One region of the Bacillus sp. FJAT-27231 genome, then DNA from elsewhere that is predicted to be linked to it. Evidence: riboswitches for the same ligand, from Rfam matches in the RefSeq annotation. Region 1 holds a riboswitch; each other region holds the start of a gene.
What was found. Region 1 has a riboswitch for thiamine pyrophosphate ahead of thiW (energy coupling factor transporter S component ThiW). Riboswitches for the same ligand answer to the same signal wherever they lie in the genome.

Region 1 (5,017 bases):
AATTTACTTTAAAAGAAAAAGTGTATTCATTGTAAATTCAGTGGATATTAGCCGGAGAGAAAATCTGGAAGGGAGAGATTTTCTCTCCTATACATCATGAGTTCAGAATATTCAAACGAAAGAGGAAGAAACAATGAGAAAAGCTTTTCAAATTGCAGGTGCTTATATTGGCGTGATCGTAGGGGCAGGATTTGCTTCTGGGCAGGAAATTCTTCAGTTTTTTACGAGTTTTGGCTGGCTTAGTATTGTAGGAACATGCCTAGCCACTGTTTTATTTGCTTTTTTAGGGATGCAGCTGCTGCAAATTGGCTCCCGCATTCAGACAGATTCCCACAAAAATGTTATTTATCTGATCTGTGGAAAATGGGTCGGGGTTTTTGTAGATGGACTGATTACTTTTTTCTTGTTTGGAGTAGCAGCCGTTATGATTGCAGGCAGCGGGTCCATTTTTGAGCAGCAATTTGGCATAGCGCCTTTATATGGCAGCATGGTAATGACTGTCCTTACGGCTGTCACTTTATGTTTCAATTTTCAAAAGGTGATTTCAGCGATTAGTTTCATGACACCGTTCTTATTTATCATGATTTTTATCGTCTTTATGTATTCGGTCATTCATTATGAAGGAAATCTATCTGATATTTTACAACTAAGAAAAACAGAAAACACGGCAGCCTCCCATTGGCTGATAGGAGCTATATTATATGTTTCTTACAATATTGCGGCCGGCGGAGCTATTTTGGCTTTGATGGGCGGGGCAGAGAAAAGTGAAAAAACAGCTGGACTTGGAGGGATTTTAGGAGGAATCGGTCTCGGCTTATTAATTTTATTTATTAATCTTACGATGCTTTTAGATTTCGAGGCTAGCCAGCAAGCCGCGATGCCTATTGTGCACATTGCCAATGAAATTTCGCCGATTACCGGATACTTCATGTCGTTTGTTTTGTTGGCGATGATTTACAATACATCTGTTGGCATGATTTATGCTTTTGCGGCTAGAATCGTTCCAGCAAGGGGCAAATCTTTTACCCTAACCGTTATCGCCTCTACATTGGTCGCTTTTCTCGCGAGCTTCGTAGGGTTTGTCAAATTAGTCGGTACTCTCTATCCAATTGTAGGCTATCTCGGTTTAATTTTAATTATTGGCGTGATTGTGGCGTGGTTTAAGTTTAAGAAGCCGCTCCAAAGCAGAGTAGAAATATCTAGTTGATAGGAGAGCTGTTCAGCAGTTAAGGAGACTTTAGCTGTTGGACAGCCTTTTTGTGTAAGCAAACTAGCGAAAACGTTTTATTCTCATCTAATCCTTGTCTTCTTCATTCTTTCTTTTACGTGATAAGACGAGCGTTTGGAATAAGAACGTAAACCCAAAGCATGCATATGTTGAAATGAGCAGCTGGAAGGGGGAGCGGGAATGGAGAAATATTTCAGCTATTTGAAAGAAGCAAAAAAATGGTGTGACGCGTTGTGCGCGCTGCAGCATGAAAACCTGGATCTTAACCAAGTAGAAAAGTGGAAAGAACGAGTCGAAAAGATCAATGACCGCCTATTAAAGGTGGAAGATGAAGAGGAAGCTCACTCGATTCAGGAAGAGATTCAAGCATTGGATCAGGAGTGGCGGCAGCTTCACGAGCGCTTGTTTGCTGAAAAAGACATAGAAGAGAAAGAGGATGAACAGGAAAGAGCGGAGCAGGTTCCAATCGGAGGGCACAAACTTCCGCCACTTCCTTATGCGTATAATGCATTGGAACCTTACATTGACGAAGCCACTATGAGGCTTCATCATGATCGGCATCATAAAGGGTATGTAGATGGATTGAACAGGGCAGAGCTGGAACTGCAAAAAGCAAGAAATAACAATGACTTTCGGCTCGTAAAGCATTGGGAAAGAGAGCTTGCCTTTAACGGTGCCGGCCATTATTTGCATTCTATCTTTTGGAAAGTTATGTGTCCGCACGGAGGGGGAAAACCATCAGGAGAATTAAACCGTGAGATTGCACGTTCGTTTGGCAGCTTCGACCAGTTTAAAAACCATTTTTCAAAGGCGGCTGAGAACGTGGAGGGCGGAGGGTGGACGATTCTTGTATGGGCACCTCAAGCCCAGCGGCTGGAAATATTACAAGCGGAAAAGCATCAAAATTTAAGCCAGTGGGATGTTGTACCGCTGCTTGTACTTGATGTATGGGAACATGCTTATTATTTAAAATATCAAAATAAGCGGGCAGATTATATTAATAATTGGTGGAATATTGTTTGTTGGGATGAGGTGAATAGACGTTTCCAAGAAGCAAAAGGAGAAAGATGTCGTCTGGCGGGGAACAAATGAGTAAAAAGCTGCATAGAAAGGTGCTTCCCATTTAACCGGATTCCCTCTATAATGGAAAGTAAATTTAATAAAAAGCTACTAGAGGTGCCTGTTACAGGCTGAGAGAAAAGCACAGGGCTTTTCAACTCTTTGAACCTGATCTGGTTGATACCAGCGTAGGAAAGTAGAGCGTTTATTGACTATTTTACTTACATTAGCCGTATCCAGATGAGGATTCGGCTTTTTTGCATTGGAGGAAGAGGAAATGAATCAAGTACAGAAGCTGGCGTATATGGCTTTATTTACAGCCGTTGCAACATTTGGTTCGTCGCTTATTTGGTTTCCTGCCGGGGCAGCAAAAGCATATCCTGTCCAGCATGACGTAAACGTCATGGCTGGGGTTCTGCTTGGCCCGGGTCCAGCTGTTATCATTGCGTTTGTGACCGGACTTCTTAGGAATTTGATGGGGACGGGGTCGTTATTAGCGTTTCCAGGAGGAATGATTGGAGCTTTTCTTGCTGGTTATATGTATCAAAAAACGAGCCGGTCATGGAGCGCTTCTATTGGAGAAGCCGCAGGTTCGGGCATCGTGGCTCCTTTATTTGCTGTACCTTATGCGAAAATTTTAATGGGGACGACTGCGGGTGCTTTCTTCTTTTTGCCTGCTTTTCTCATTAGCAGCTTGTCTGGATCTCTCATCGGTCTCCTGCTCGTAAGACGGCTTATTAAATTAAAAACGTGGAAATACCGTCTAAATCATTAACGCCAGCGAAGTGAAATCGCGAGTTTGCAGCATTCTGCATTTGCTGTAGTGGTTCTCAGTTCAATCCGAAAAACATCAGGGGTAAAGGAAATAATCGCTTTTCTAGGTATTCCCGTTGATCGGACAAGCCGTTCTACCTCTCGGTGGTTTGCCGCTTGGGCGGCCGTCATTAATCGAAAGGCAAAGTCGCTGTTATCTGTTAGTTTATTGAGCAGCAAATTACTCTCATGGACGAGCTGTTTAATGGATTGAGCAGATTGTTTAAATAAAGTAACGTCTACTTTAGGATAAGGCCTGTAGGATGGCGGCTGGGTTAAAGCCTGTGGCTGAACGAACGGGTAGCCCATAAGAGGAATAGCATAAAGCCGTTTAAATGGGTCAGGATGATACAAGACAGCGTTCCTCCTTCCAAATAGAAGCTTTTTATCAATATACGGTTTTTTTTTAAATAAATACCGGATTGTATTTGTTTAAAAATTCTGAATTGTATTGCTGAATTCTGCTAAGTATGTTACAACTAGAATGAAAGACTAATTGAATAATGTGTCCTTGGGGGTGCTTGCAAAAGCTGAGAGAGGTAGATTGCCTTAACCCTTATCACCTGAACTGGATAATGCCAGCGTAGGGAAGAGGTCGTATAAATGATGCCAAGCTGCAATCTTTTTTATTGTTGCAGCTAAATGAAAGCTTATACAGCCGCTTCTCTTTGGAGAAGCGGCTTTTTTGCATGTATCTTCTAAGGGAGGGAGAAGATGATGGTCAAAGAACTGAATACGATTTTGCAAGAAGTAGAGCATCGGCAGGAGGAGCTCATTTATTTAGTAAAAACGCTTATTGCTTTTCAAACACCTGCTCCACCTGCACGGAATACAAAAGAGGCGCAGTCATTTGTAGCAGATTTTTTAAAGGAGCTAGGTTTTTCTATTGATATGTGGGACGTATATCCAAATGATCCGAATGTGGTCGGAAAATGGAGGGGAACGGATTCTGAGACATTCCAAAGCTTAATCATTAACGGGCACATCGATGTGGCAGAAGTGCAGGAGGATGAGGAGTGGGAGATCGATCCGTTTCAGGCTGTTATAAAGAACGATTCTATTATTGGCCGTGGAGCAGCTGATATGAAGGGGGGACTGGCTGGCGCTTTGTTTGCGCTGCAGCTTCTCCGCGAAGCAGGCATTTCACTTCCAGGAGATGTGATTTTTCAATCGGTGATTGGTGAAGAAGTAGGGGAAGCGGGAACGCTTGAATGCTGCAGACAGGGATATAAAGCAGATTTTGCGATAGTAGTAGATACGAGCGATTTACATATACAAGGGCAAGGCGGGGTGATTACCGGATGGATCACGCTCAAGAGCAGCCAGACATACCACGATGCTACGCGAAGAAACATGATTCATGCAGGCGGAAAGTTGTTTGGGGCTAGTGCTATTGAGAAGATGATGAAAGTGATAGAAGGGCTGCAGGAATTAGAGCGCTACTGGGCCGTTACAAAAAGCTATCCTGGAGTTTTACCGGGGACGAATACGATTAACCCGGCTGTGATTGAAGGCGGCAGACATGCGGCTTTTATTGCAGATGAATGCCGGCTTTGGATTACGGTACATTATTATCCGAATGAAACATATGAACAGGCAGCGAAAGAGGTAGAAGAGCATATTCGCCGCATTGCGTCCGGAGACATATGGCTAAGGAACAACCCGCCACTGTTTAACTGGGGAGGCTCATCGATGATTGAGGAAAGGGGAGAAATTTTTCCTTCCTTCGAGGTGGAAGAAAACCATGCAGCTGTGCAGACCCTTATTCATTCTCACACAACTATTTTACACCAGCCGCCCGTTGTCGACGTATCGCCAACCGTGACAGACGGAGGCTGGCTTGCTGATGCTGGCATTCCGACTGTTATTTACGGTCCTGGAGATTTAAACAATGCCCATTCTGTCAATGAGCAGTTG
Region 2 (5,017 bases), 590 kb from region 1:
ATTTAGCAGCTCTGTACATTGGCAGGAACGGATGTTGTTTGCCAAGTTGGCGGGAGCAGCAAAAAAGGATCGTTTTTTGCCTCAGCTGACAAAATTAATTGCCGATGAGAACTGGTTTGTACGCAATGCTGCCGGGGAAGCGATTCAAAAATACGCAGACGGTACGCTCATTTTGCAGCACATAGTAGAAACTCATCGCGACCGCTATGCAAAGGACATGGCTGCCCAGTGGCTCGAGAGTGAAGGAGTGACAGCGTGATGAACCAATTCATTAGCATGCTTGGTACTGTTTTGTCCTGGTTGTTTATTTCCTATACAGCTTTTGTGCTTTTATTTTACTTTATTATTCTGTTTATCTCAGCGAGGCAATTGCGCAGTGAATATGGCTTTAACTCCAGCGAGGCAGAGGAAGATCTGCTTGATTCCTTTGATACAAAGCCCGTTTCTATTCTTGTGCCTGCTTATAACGAAGAAGCGGGTATTTATAATAGTGTGCGCTCTCTTCTTAGCATTTATTATCCGGAATACGAGGTTATCGTCATTAACGATGGCTCAAAGGATAGAACTGCTGAAACGATGATCGAATCATTTCAGATGGTAAAGACAAATAAAGTATTGCGTACGAGAATTCCAACAGCTGAAGTAAAAGGAATTTACCGTTCAACACTTTATAAAAATCTATACATGATTGACAAGAAAAATGGCGGGAAAGCAGATGCTTTAAATGCAGGGATAAACTTATCTCATTATCCATATGTTTGTTCACTGGATGGAGATTCCGTTTTAGAAAGAAATGCGTTTTTAAAAGTGATTAAGCCGATTTTAGATTCAAACGGTGATGTGATTGCTGTTGGGGGAAGTGTAAGAATCGCCAATGGCTGTTATATCGAAGGCGGAGAAGTGATGGAAGTGGGCCTATCCAACAAGCCATTTGTAATTATGCAGGTCATAGAATATTTACGAGCTTTTTTAATCGGCCGCATCGGCTTAAGCCGTCATAATTTGCTGCTTATTATTTCAGGGGCATTTGGTGTATTTGAGAAAGAGTCCGTTATTCACATTGGCGGCTATCGGACCAATACAGTAGGAGAGGATATGGATTTAGTCGTTCGGCTGCACCGGATGATTAAAGAGGAAGGATTGAATAAAAAGATACTATACGTACCTGACCCAGTCTGCTGGACAGAGGCTCCAGAGTCGGCTCTCTATTTACGCAGGCAGCGCCAGCGTTGGCATCGAGGGCTGTGTGAAGTCATTTGGAATAACAAGGATATGCTGTTTAACCCAAAATACGGCCTCGTCGGCATGTTATCCATGGCTTATTTCTTTTTAATTGAGCTGATGGGCGTGTTTGTTGAACTGATGGGTTATTTGCTTATTATATTCGGTTTGCTGTTTTCTTTTATTAATCCCGAAACGGCCCTGCTGATGGCCACTTTATCATTTTTATATGGCTCGATTTTATCCATGAGCGGCGTACTCTTAGAAGAATGGAGTTTAAGGAAGTACCCGGAACCGTCTGATATTGTGAAACTATTTTTCTTTGCCCTTTCTGAAACATTCTGGTATCGGCCTTTAATGATTAAATGGCGGTTAGAAGGATTCTTTCAGTTTTTAGCCGGTAAGAAGGATTGGGGAGAGATGAAGCGGATTGGCGTCGGAGCGAAGACAGAATCAAAATAACGTTTAGTAACGATCATGAAGAAAAGCAGTTGAAAGGAGTTCTATTCATTTGTTTCAGGAATTTAAAAAATTTGCCATGCGCGGCAATGTGATTGATCTAGCTGTCGGTGTTATTATTGGATCGGCGTTTGGCAAAATTGTTTCTTCTCTTGTACAAGATATAATTATGCCCGTCATCGGCTTACTGATAGGAGGCATTAATTTTTCTAAATTGGTGTTCCAATTTGGGAGCGCTCAAGTAAAGTACGGGCTTTTTATACAGTCCATTGTTCACTTTCTCATTATTTCCTTTTCATTATTTCTCTTTGTTCGTTTGTTCAACAAGTTGTATCATGAGAAGAAGGAAGAAGAGGCGGAACCTGTGCTTTCCAAGGAAGAAGAATTGCTTACAGAGATTAGAGATTTATTAAAATCAAAAAAAGTGCTTAACAATTTAGAAGATTCAGAGTATAATAGAGAAAATTAAATAAAAGTTAGCTAGGGGTGCCTTTATGGCTGAGAGGATGCAAGCATCTAACCCTTGAACCTGATTTGGTTAGTACCAACGGAGGGAAGCTGTATTTTATGTATGTATCTTTGTTTGTTGTACATAAAGAAAAGCCTGCCGTTGTGGCAGGCTTTTTTTCATTGTAAAAAGGAGGAAGTAATATGGATGAATTAATCATTGGTCAAACGAAGTTAACGAACCGTCTCTTTACGGGGACAGGAAAGTTTGCCGATCACTCGGTCATGAGGCAAGCCTTTGCCCAGTCCGGTTCAGAAGTAGTCACGGTAGCAGTCAGAAGGGTGGATCTTGAAGCGGGCCATGAAAATATTTTGGAAGACATTCCACCAAACATGATTATTATGCCTAATACATCAGGCGCGAGAAATGCCGAGGAGGCGGTCAGGATCGCTAGACTGGCGAGAGCGGCTGGAATGGGCAATTGGATTAAAATCGAAGTGATTTCTGATCAAAAGTATTTACTGCCAGACAATGAAGAAACAATTCGGGCGACTAATATCCTTGCTAACGAGGGCTTTGTCGTTCTCCCTTATATGAATCCCGATTTAATGGCAGCCAAAAAATTAGCGGATGCCGGCGCAGCCGCTATTATGCCGCTCGGTTCACCTATTGGATCAAATAGGGGCATTCGTATGAAAGAGATGATTCGAATTTTAATCGAAGAAAAAACGCTGCCTATCATTGTAGACGCAGGAATTGGCAGGCCGTCTGAAGCGGCTGAAGCAATGGAAATGGGAGCGGACGCTGTTCTTGTTAACACGGCCATTGCGACAGCGGACGACCCGGTAAGCATGGCAGAAGCTTTTAACTTGGCCGTTATGGCTGGACGAAAAGCATATTTAGCCGGACTAGGACCAGTATCACAAAGGGCAGCTGCTTCATCACCGCTGACTGGATTTTTACGTTAGTGTCTGTTTCAAGGTGAAGGCGTTTTTTCAATAGTGACTGATAGTAAGGAGGAATTTGATGAGTTTCTATGAGGTGTACGATTCAATTAAACATAAACCATATGAAACAATGTTAGAAAGCATGACGATAAAGGATGTAGACAGGGCTTTAAATAAAACAGACCTAGATGAACCCGACTTATTAGCCCTTCTTTCACCGGCTGCTGCTGAGCGCTTAGAAGAGATGGCGCAGAAGGCTCACTGGCTCACTGTTCAGAATTTTGGGAAAATAATTTCTTTGTATGCACCGCTGTACTTAACGGACTACTGTGTAAATAAATGTGCTTATTGCAGCTTTAGCTTTGATAATGATTTTCCAAGACGGAAGTTAACCGCTTTGGAAATTGATCAGGAAGCTAAAGCGTTAAAAGAAATGGGCATCCAGCACGTTATTTTGCTGACAGGTGAATCTCGTATTCACTCGTCGGTTTCTTATTTGGCAGAGAGTGCCCGTATTTTAAGGAAGCATGCTGCTTCCATCGCGATCGAGGTGCAGCCGCTTGATACGAAGGAATATCACCAGCTTTTCCAGGCCGGTGTTGATGGGCTGACTGTTTATCAAGAAGTCTACAATGAAGAAGTGTATAAAGACATTCATATAAAAGGGCCGAAAAGAAATTATCGCTATCGCCTTGATGCACCGGAGCGAGGCTGTCAGGCCGGCATGAGGTCGATTAATATCGGGGCGCTGCTCGGGATGGACAATTGGCAAAAAGAAGTGTTCTTTACGGCTTTGCATGCCCGCTATTTGCAGAAAAAGTACATCGAAACAGACATTGCTGTTTCTTTTCCGCGTATCCGTCCGAACCTCGGCGGATTTGAACCGCGAGTGAACGTAGAGGATAAAGATCTTGTTCAGGCTATGCTTGCTTTCCGCTTATTTATGCCGCGCGCAGGCATTACGCTTTCCACTCGTGAAGAAGCAGAACTTAGAGATCATCTTATTAAGCTTGGCGTAACGAAAATGTCCGCTGCTTCTTCTACAGTTGTTGGCGGCTATGCGAACAAAATAGAGGATAACAGCCAATTTGAAATTTCTGATACCCGCTCGGTAGAAGAAGTAAAGAACCGGCTTAAACAGCTCGGCTACCAGCCGGTTTCTAAAGATTGGGACATTTTGGCAGGTGAGGAGGAGAAAGATGTCTTTCCAGCTTCATGCGATCACAACCGGAAAGCTCGAACTGGTGCAGGCGTCTAACATTGCCTCTGATATACATTCTTTTGTTGATTTCATTCATATTAGAGAAAAACAGCGCAGTGCCAAGGAGTTATTCCATTGGGTTGAAATCTTTATCGCTAACGGGGTTCCTAAAGAAAAAATTATCATCAATGACCGTGTAGATGTGGCGCTTGCAGCTGGAGCCGGCGGTGTGCAATTAACAGAGAACAGTTTGCCGCTACAAAGTGTGAAGGAGTTTAGTCAACAGATGAAGGTGGGCTGTTCGATTCACGAGCCGGCAACTGCTGCAAAGATAGCGGCAGAACAGGTAGATTGGCTGCTGTTTGGACATATCTATGAAACAGCTTCTAAGCAGGGAAAAAAACCTAGAGGGCTAGGTCGACTGAAGAAAACAGTCCGCGCTTCATCTGTCCCTGTTGTGGCAATTGGCGGAGTCATGCCGAAGCATATCCAGGAAATAAAAACGGCGGGAGCGAAAGGCATCGCTGTGATGTCAGGGATTTTTGCAAGCAAAGAGCCAGGAAAAGCAGCTGCTCGTTACCGTCATGAAATAGATAAGGAGGAAAGCCGATTATATGAACATCATTATTAATGGCAAAGAGGAACAAATTGCTTTACAAGAGCCAACGCTTGAGCATTTGCTCGCTGCTTATTCACTGCAGGGCAAATCGGTAATCATTGAAGCAAATGGACAGATCGTTC
Region 3 (5,017 bases), 1.0 Mb from region 1:
TTCTCTGTTCCCCGTACGGCAAGCATGGCAAAAATACTTTCATAGAGCTGGGCTTCTTGCGCTTTTATCTGTTCTCGCTTTTTCCAAGCATCGATTTTCTGCTGAATCTCTTCATATTCCTGTGCTAGTAAAGCTCTTTTTCTCCGATTATTTTCTTTTGCCTGCGTCTCCAATGGTTCAACGAGGACAGCAAATGCTTGCCGATATAAACTCTTCATTTCACGGCTAATGTCTTTGGCATAGTTTAGTACGTAGTCGTCTGTTAGCATGGCTCCACTTTTCACCAGCTTTACGAGCAGCTCCGGAGAAAAATGGACTTGGCATTGGCGAATGCCTTCTCGCAGCTCCTCTGTGAGCACATCAAAGGATTGCAGCAATTTAATCAGTTCTTCTTTTAAGGGGATATCAATGTAGGACAGTCTGTTTTCATTCAATGCCTGAAATAGCTGCTGCAGCCGCGCTTCCCTTTCTTTTTTCGTTTTCTTGCGGGAAAAGAAGCCGCGCACCTGAAAGGACAGCTCACGGGATTCTAAAAACTGACGTACAAAGATCCGGGCATAGTAATCCATTAGCTTAGCATTATGAAAGACACCTGTGAGAATCTGATCAAACAGTGGAATAAAGAGGTGATCCCGTTTTTCGATCGCTTCTTTACGATCTGTAAATTTGAAAAGTTCTTCCTGAAGCTGTTGAGAAGAAGCTGTCCCAACGAGCAGCTCATCATACTCATCTAGCTTTCTTCTCTTCTTTTCCTGCTGTTTTTGAAAAAAATCCATGGCTATGATGATCGCTTCTTGAAGAACATGGGCAGTAATTTGCTGGTAGCGATCTGCAATTTTGCTGGATAAAAAGGTTTTTAACTCGTTTATTTGGTTATACGGATGACTCTCATCCTGCAAGGAAGTGAAATAAAGTCCATTGTATGTGAGATGATGCTCAGTGAACGAATGATGAATACGGCTTGAAAACTCTTCAAAAGATAATTCACTAGCGACATGCTTATCAATTTGATTAATGATAATATAATTATCTTTTCCTCTTTCTGAAAGCTGACGGTTAAATTCAAAATTGACCGGAGACTGCACATGATTATAATCCATCATATAAAAAACAAGATCAGCTAAATGAAGCTTGGACAAAGCACTGACTCGGTGAGCATCATCTGTCGAATCAATTCCCGGTGTATCAAAAACAGTCACTCCTTCCGGAAGTTGCCCAGTGCGATGTGATATTTCGACTTCCTCTACTATATTTCCGTTCACACAATACGCTTGGATGTCCTCGATGTTGTAAGGATAAGGAAAGTTTTTGAGCGTCCCATCTTTAAACAAAATGTTCGCACAGGGCTCACCCTCTTTCACTTTTACGATATTGGCGCTCGTCGGAATAGGGCTCGAAGGCAGCAAGCTTTCCCCCATTAATTCATTGATCATCGAAGATTTTCCAGCTGAGAAATGACCATAAAAGGCAATGACATACTCGCGATTTTCCAGCTTTTCCATCAATTCAGCGCACAATTGCGCTCTTTCCTGATCCTCATACTTCAACAACAAAGCATGAAGCTGTTCTAGCTTCGGAAGCAGCAAGGCGCGAGTAGGCTTTTGATTGGCTAGCCATTTCTTCAATTTTTCCGTCAGCATACGATCCCGCTCCCATTTTTAAAATATTTTTATTTCATTGTATCGAAATGTCTTCGACATTTCAGCTGTGGGCCTCTTTTACACAAAAAAAACAGAAGCCGTATGGATCGACCCATCCATACGGCTTCTGCTTTTTCTATTTATTAATAACTAGCCGAACTGCTTTCAATAGAAGCAGATTGCTTATAAAAACGCGGTGCTGTCTTTTTCAAGAAGAGTAATACAGCTGATGTAATCAACATTTCCGGAAGTAAATAGGAAAGGTTATACAAGAAAGAATAAACAGCAACCGGCGTGCCTTTAGGTGCATAACTGCCGAACCAAATGACTCCGGAAAGGAAATGGCAGACAAGGCGAAGTGATGTACCTAATAATAGGCCAGCGAAAATTCGGCCTGTCGTAACCGGCTTATGAAAAACAACAAATGCTCCTAATCCAAGCACCGCATAGGCAAGTGGATAATCGAGGACTAGCTGTACCGGATGGACAACATAGCCGCCTGTCAGTAAGCTGATTAACCCCACTAACAGACCTGCTAAGAAGCCTGCTTGCCAGCCTCGGCGAAACGCCATAACGAATATCGGTACCATTACAAGCGAAATAGAGCCTCCAAACGCCCATAGAGCACCGAACTCCACGTAGCTTAATATGAACGATAATCCCGCCATAACAGCGATTTCGATCATTGTCACTAGTTTATTTCTCTCCATAAAAAATCCCCCTTTTCTTATCCAAAGGGGTGAACTGATACAAAAGATATTCCGCATTTGCGAATGTTTCCCGTATCTGTCACACGTTCCCTACGCTGGTACTAACCAGATCAGGTTCTTAGAGTTGAGGATCACTCCTCTCTCAGTCTAACGACACCCCTAGTGGACTTGTATATTCTTACTATAGCATAAGTGTAAAGAAAATGAAACAGGGGGATTGTTCGCCAATTTAAAGTGATAAAGTGCTTTCCGTTTTTCAGCGAGGAGTGATGGGTCAGCATCACCTATTTTAATAAATGTGTATATCTGCTTTTTATCTTTCATATACGTAAGTGAATATTGGAGTTTTCGCTTTATTAGGGCTTGTTCAAAAAAGAATAAAAGCAGGTGCGTCTATGAATCATGTTGTGAAACGTGGAGAAACAGTTTCATCAATTGCTGGTGATTATCGGCTTTCTGTCTCTCAGCTGATCGCTGCTAACCCTGGGGTCAATCTGTATCAGCTTTCTCCTGGGCAGCAAATCCGGATTCCAGGTCTTCCGTCACCTAGTTCTCTCCCCTACTCTATCAGTATTTCGCTATCCCAGCGCAAATTGACGTTGTTTCGCCGTGGGAATGTTCAAAAAACCTATCCGGTAGGTGTAGGCAAAATGCTGACTCGAACACCGACCGGAGACTTTGTCATTATTAATAAAGCTCCCAATCCAGGCGGTCCATTCGGAACGATGTGGATGAGTTTATCAAAACAATCTTATGGCATCCATGGAACGAATAATCCTTCCTCCATCGGCAAGTTTGTTTCAAAAGGCTGCATCCGCATGTACAATCGCGACGTAGAAGAATTAGCAAGCATTGTCCCAATTGGCACTCCTGTTCATATTCGTCCTTAAGCTACTGAAATTCCTCTGTCTCAGGTTTGAAAATAGGCGAAGGAGGGCATAACGAAACAGTAAAGGAGGAATCACTGATGACAGAGGAAAACCATGCTATTCATAAAGATGGAGAGTTACAGCCCCATAAAGTAGACGATACGCTTGAGCGAATTAGTCCTGAAAGAATGGACAGCATTCTTGAGAATTTTAACTCTTTTAAATCCTATTTGAAAAAAAGAATTGAACTTGCTGAAAAAATCGGCTTGAATGAAGAGCAGCTTGCGGTGGCTACCGAGAAAATTGCTGACTACTTAGCAGAACATGCTGAGCCAAAAAATAGAGAAGAAAAACTGCTCCAGGAGCTATGGAATGTAGGCACGCAGGATGAACGTCATCATTTAGCCCATATGCTCGTTAAATTCGTGGATCAGGAATAAAAAAAATACGTCTGCCAAAAGGCAGACGTATTATTATTTTGTTGCAGCATATTGTTCTACTTCTACTGTCCAGTTAAATGGATCTTGTTCTTTTCCATTTTGGATACCAGTAATTGTGCTATAAAGCTTTTTAGCGATCGGACCTGTAGCTCCTTCATTAATGACCATCTTTTCATCATTCCAGAGCAATTCTCCGATTGGAGAAATAACGGCTGCTGTTCCTGTACCAAAGGCTTCTTCTAATTGGCCGGACTTATACGCTTCACGAATTTCTTCCATCGCCAAACGGCGTTCTGTTACTGGCAGATCCCAAGATTTTAGAAGCTCGATGACAGAGTTTCTCGTGACTCCCTCTAAAATGCTGCCGTTTAAAGCAGGCGTTATAATTTCTCCATTTATTTTAAAGAAGACATTCATGCTGCCTACTTCTTCAATGTATTTCTTCTCTAAGCCATCCAGCCATAGAACTTGAGTATATCCTTTGCCGTCAGCTATTTCCTGCGCCTTTAAACTAGAAGCATAGTTTCCAGCTGTCTTGGCTTCTCCTGTTCCACCAGCAACCGCACGGACAAACTCGCTTTCTACTAATATTTTCACTGGATGAATGCCCTCTTTATAGTAAGCTCCTACCGGTGATAAAATAATCATAAATTTATAACGGCTTGATGGTGCCACTCCAAGGAAAGGCTCTGTAGAAATAATAAATGGACGAATATAAAGAGAGGTCCCTTCTGCGTTCGGAATCCAATCTCTTTCCACTGAAATCAATTGTTTTAAAGCTTCTAGAGCAAACTCTTCATCCACTGGAGGAATACATAGGCGTTCATTTGAACGGTTTAAACGCTCAAAGTTTTTCTGTGGGCGGAATAATAACACTCGATTATCTTCTGTAAGGTATGCTTTTAATCCTTCAAACACCGTCTGGCCATAATGAAAGATCATGCAGGCCGGATCTAGTGAAATCGGCTGGTAAGGAACAATGCGCGGATCGTGCCAGCCCTGCCCTTCAGTATAATCCATAATAAACATATGATCCGTGAAAATTTTTCCAAAGCCTAGCTCTTCAGATTTTGGCTTCGATTTTCTTTCAGGACTTAAGTTGAGTTGGATAGTTTGTTCTTTCATTTCGCACTGTCTCCTTGCTGTATATGAATTTGGGAAAAGATAAAGATAATAAATAACTATATACATACCATTTTACAATTTTTTAGAATCTTTTCACAATAGTTTAGTGCAAAATTATTGTAAAACATTTTCAATTTTTTGTCCAATTGCACTTTTTCAGTCTAAAAGGCCTTCCCTCTCTAAAAATTCCTTTGCTACGGCTGCTGCTTTTTGATCTTTTACATTGACTTCAT

Region 2: another riboswitch for thiamine pyrophosphate. It lies ahead of AC623_RS07725 (thiazole synthase); the one in region 1 lies ahead of thiW (energy coupling factor transporter S component ThiW).
Region 3: another riboswitch for thiamine pyrophosphate. It lies ahead of thiT (energy-coupled thiamine transporter ThiT); the one in region 1 lies ahead of thiW (energy coupling factor transporter S component ThiW).

The regions. Positions count from the first base shown of each region.
Region 1 covers NZ_LFZU01000001.1:1,041,784-1,046,800, forward strand. Annotated here, with positions in the region: gene menC (o-succinylbenzoate synthase) at 1-35, shown strand, start outside; gene AC623_RS04940 (YkvI family membrane protein) at 134-1,207, shown strand; gene AC623_RS04945 (superoxide dismutase) at 1,409-2,320, shown strand; TPP riboswitch at 2,391-2,499, shown strand; gene thiW (energy coupling factor transporter S component ThiW) at 2,565-3,062, shown strand; gene AC623_RS04955 (hypothetical protein) at 3,059-3,454, opposite strand; TPP riboswitch at 3,604-3,708, shown strand; gene AC623_RS04960 (acetylornithine deacetylase) at 3,818-5,017, shown strand, end outside.
Region 2 covers NZ_LFZU01000001.1:1,635,883-1,640,899, forward strand. Annotated here, with positions in the region: gene AC623_RS07710 (HEAT repeat domain-containing protein) at 1-259, shown strand, start outside; gene AC623_RS07715 (glycosyltransferase family 2 protein) at 277-1,683, shown strand; gene mscL (large conductance mechanosensitive channel protein MscL) at 1,733-2,149, shown strand; TPP riboswitch at 2,153-2,253, shown strand; gene AC623_RS07725 (thiazole synthase) at 2,332-3,096, shown strand; gene thiH (2-iminoacetate synthase ThiH) at 3,155-4,333, shown strand; gene AC623_RS07735 (thiamine phosphate synthase) at 4,275-4,907, shown strand; gene thiS (sulfur carrier protein ThiS) at 4,891-5,017, shown strand, end outside.
Region 3 covers NZ_LFZU01000001.1:2,090,822-2,095,838, forward strand. Annotated here, with positions in the region: gene AC623_RS09750 (dynamin family protein) at 1-1,640, opposite strand, end outside; gene thiT (energy-coupled thiamine transporter ThiT) at 1,784-2,350, opposite strand; TPP riboswitch at 2,420-2,521, opposite strand; gene AC623_RS09760 (L,D-transpeptidase family protein) at 2,746-3,240, shown strand; gene AC623_RS09765 (DUF3243 domain-containing protein) at 3,318-3,659, shown strand; gene AC623_RS09770 (branched-chain amino acid aminotransferase) at 3,693-4,784, opposite strand; gene AC623_RS09775 (ABC transporter permease/substrate-binding protein) at 4,941-5,017, opposite strand, start outside.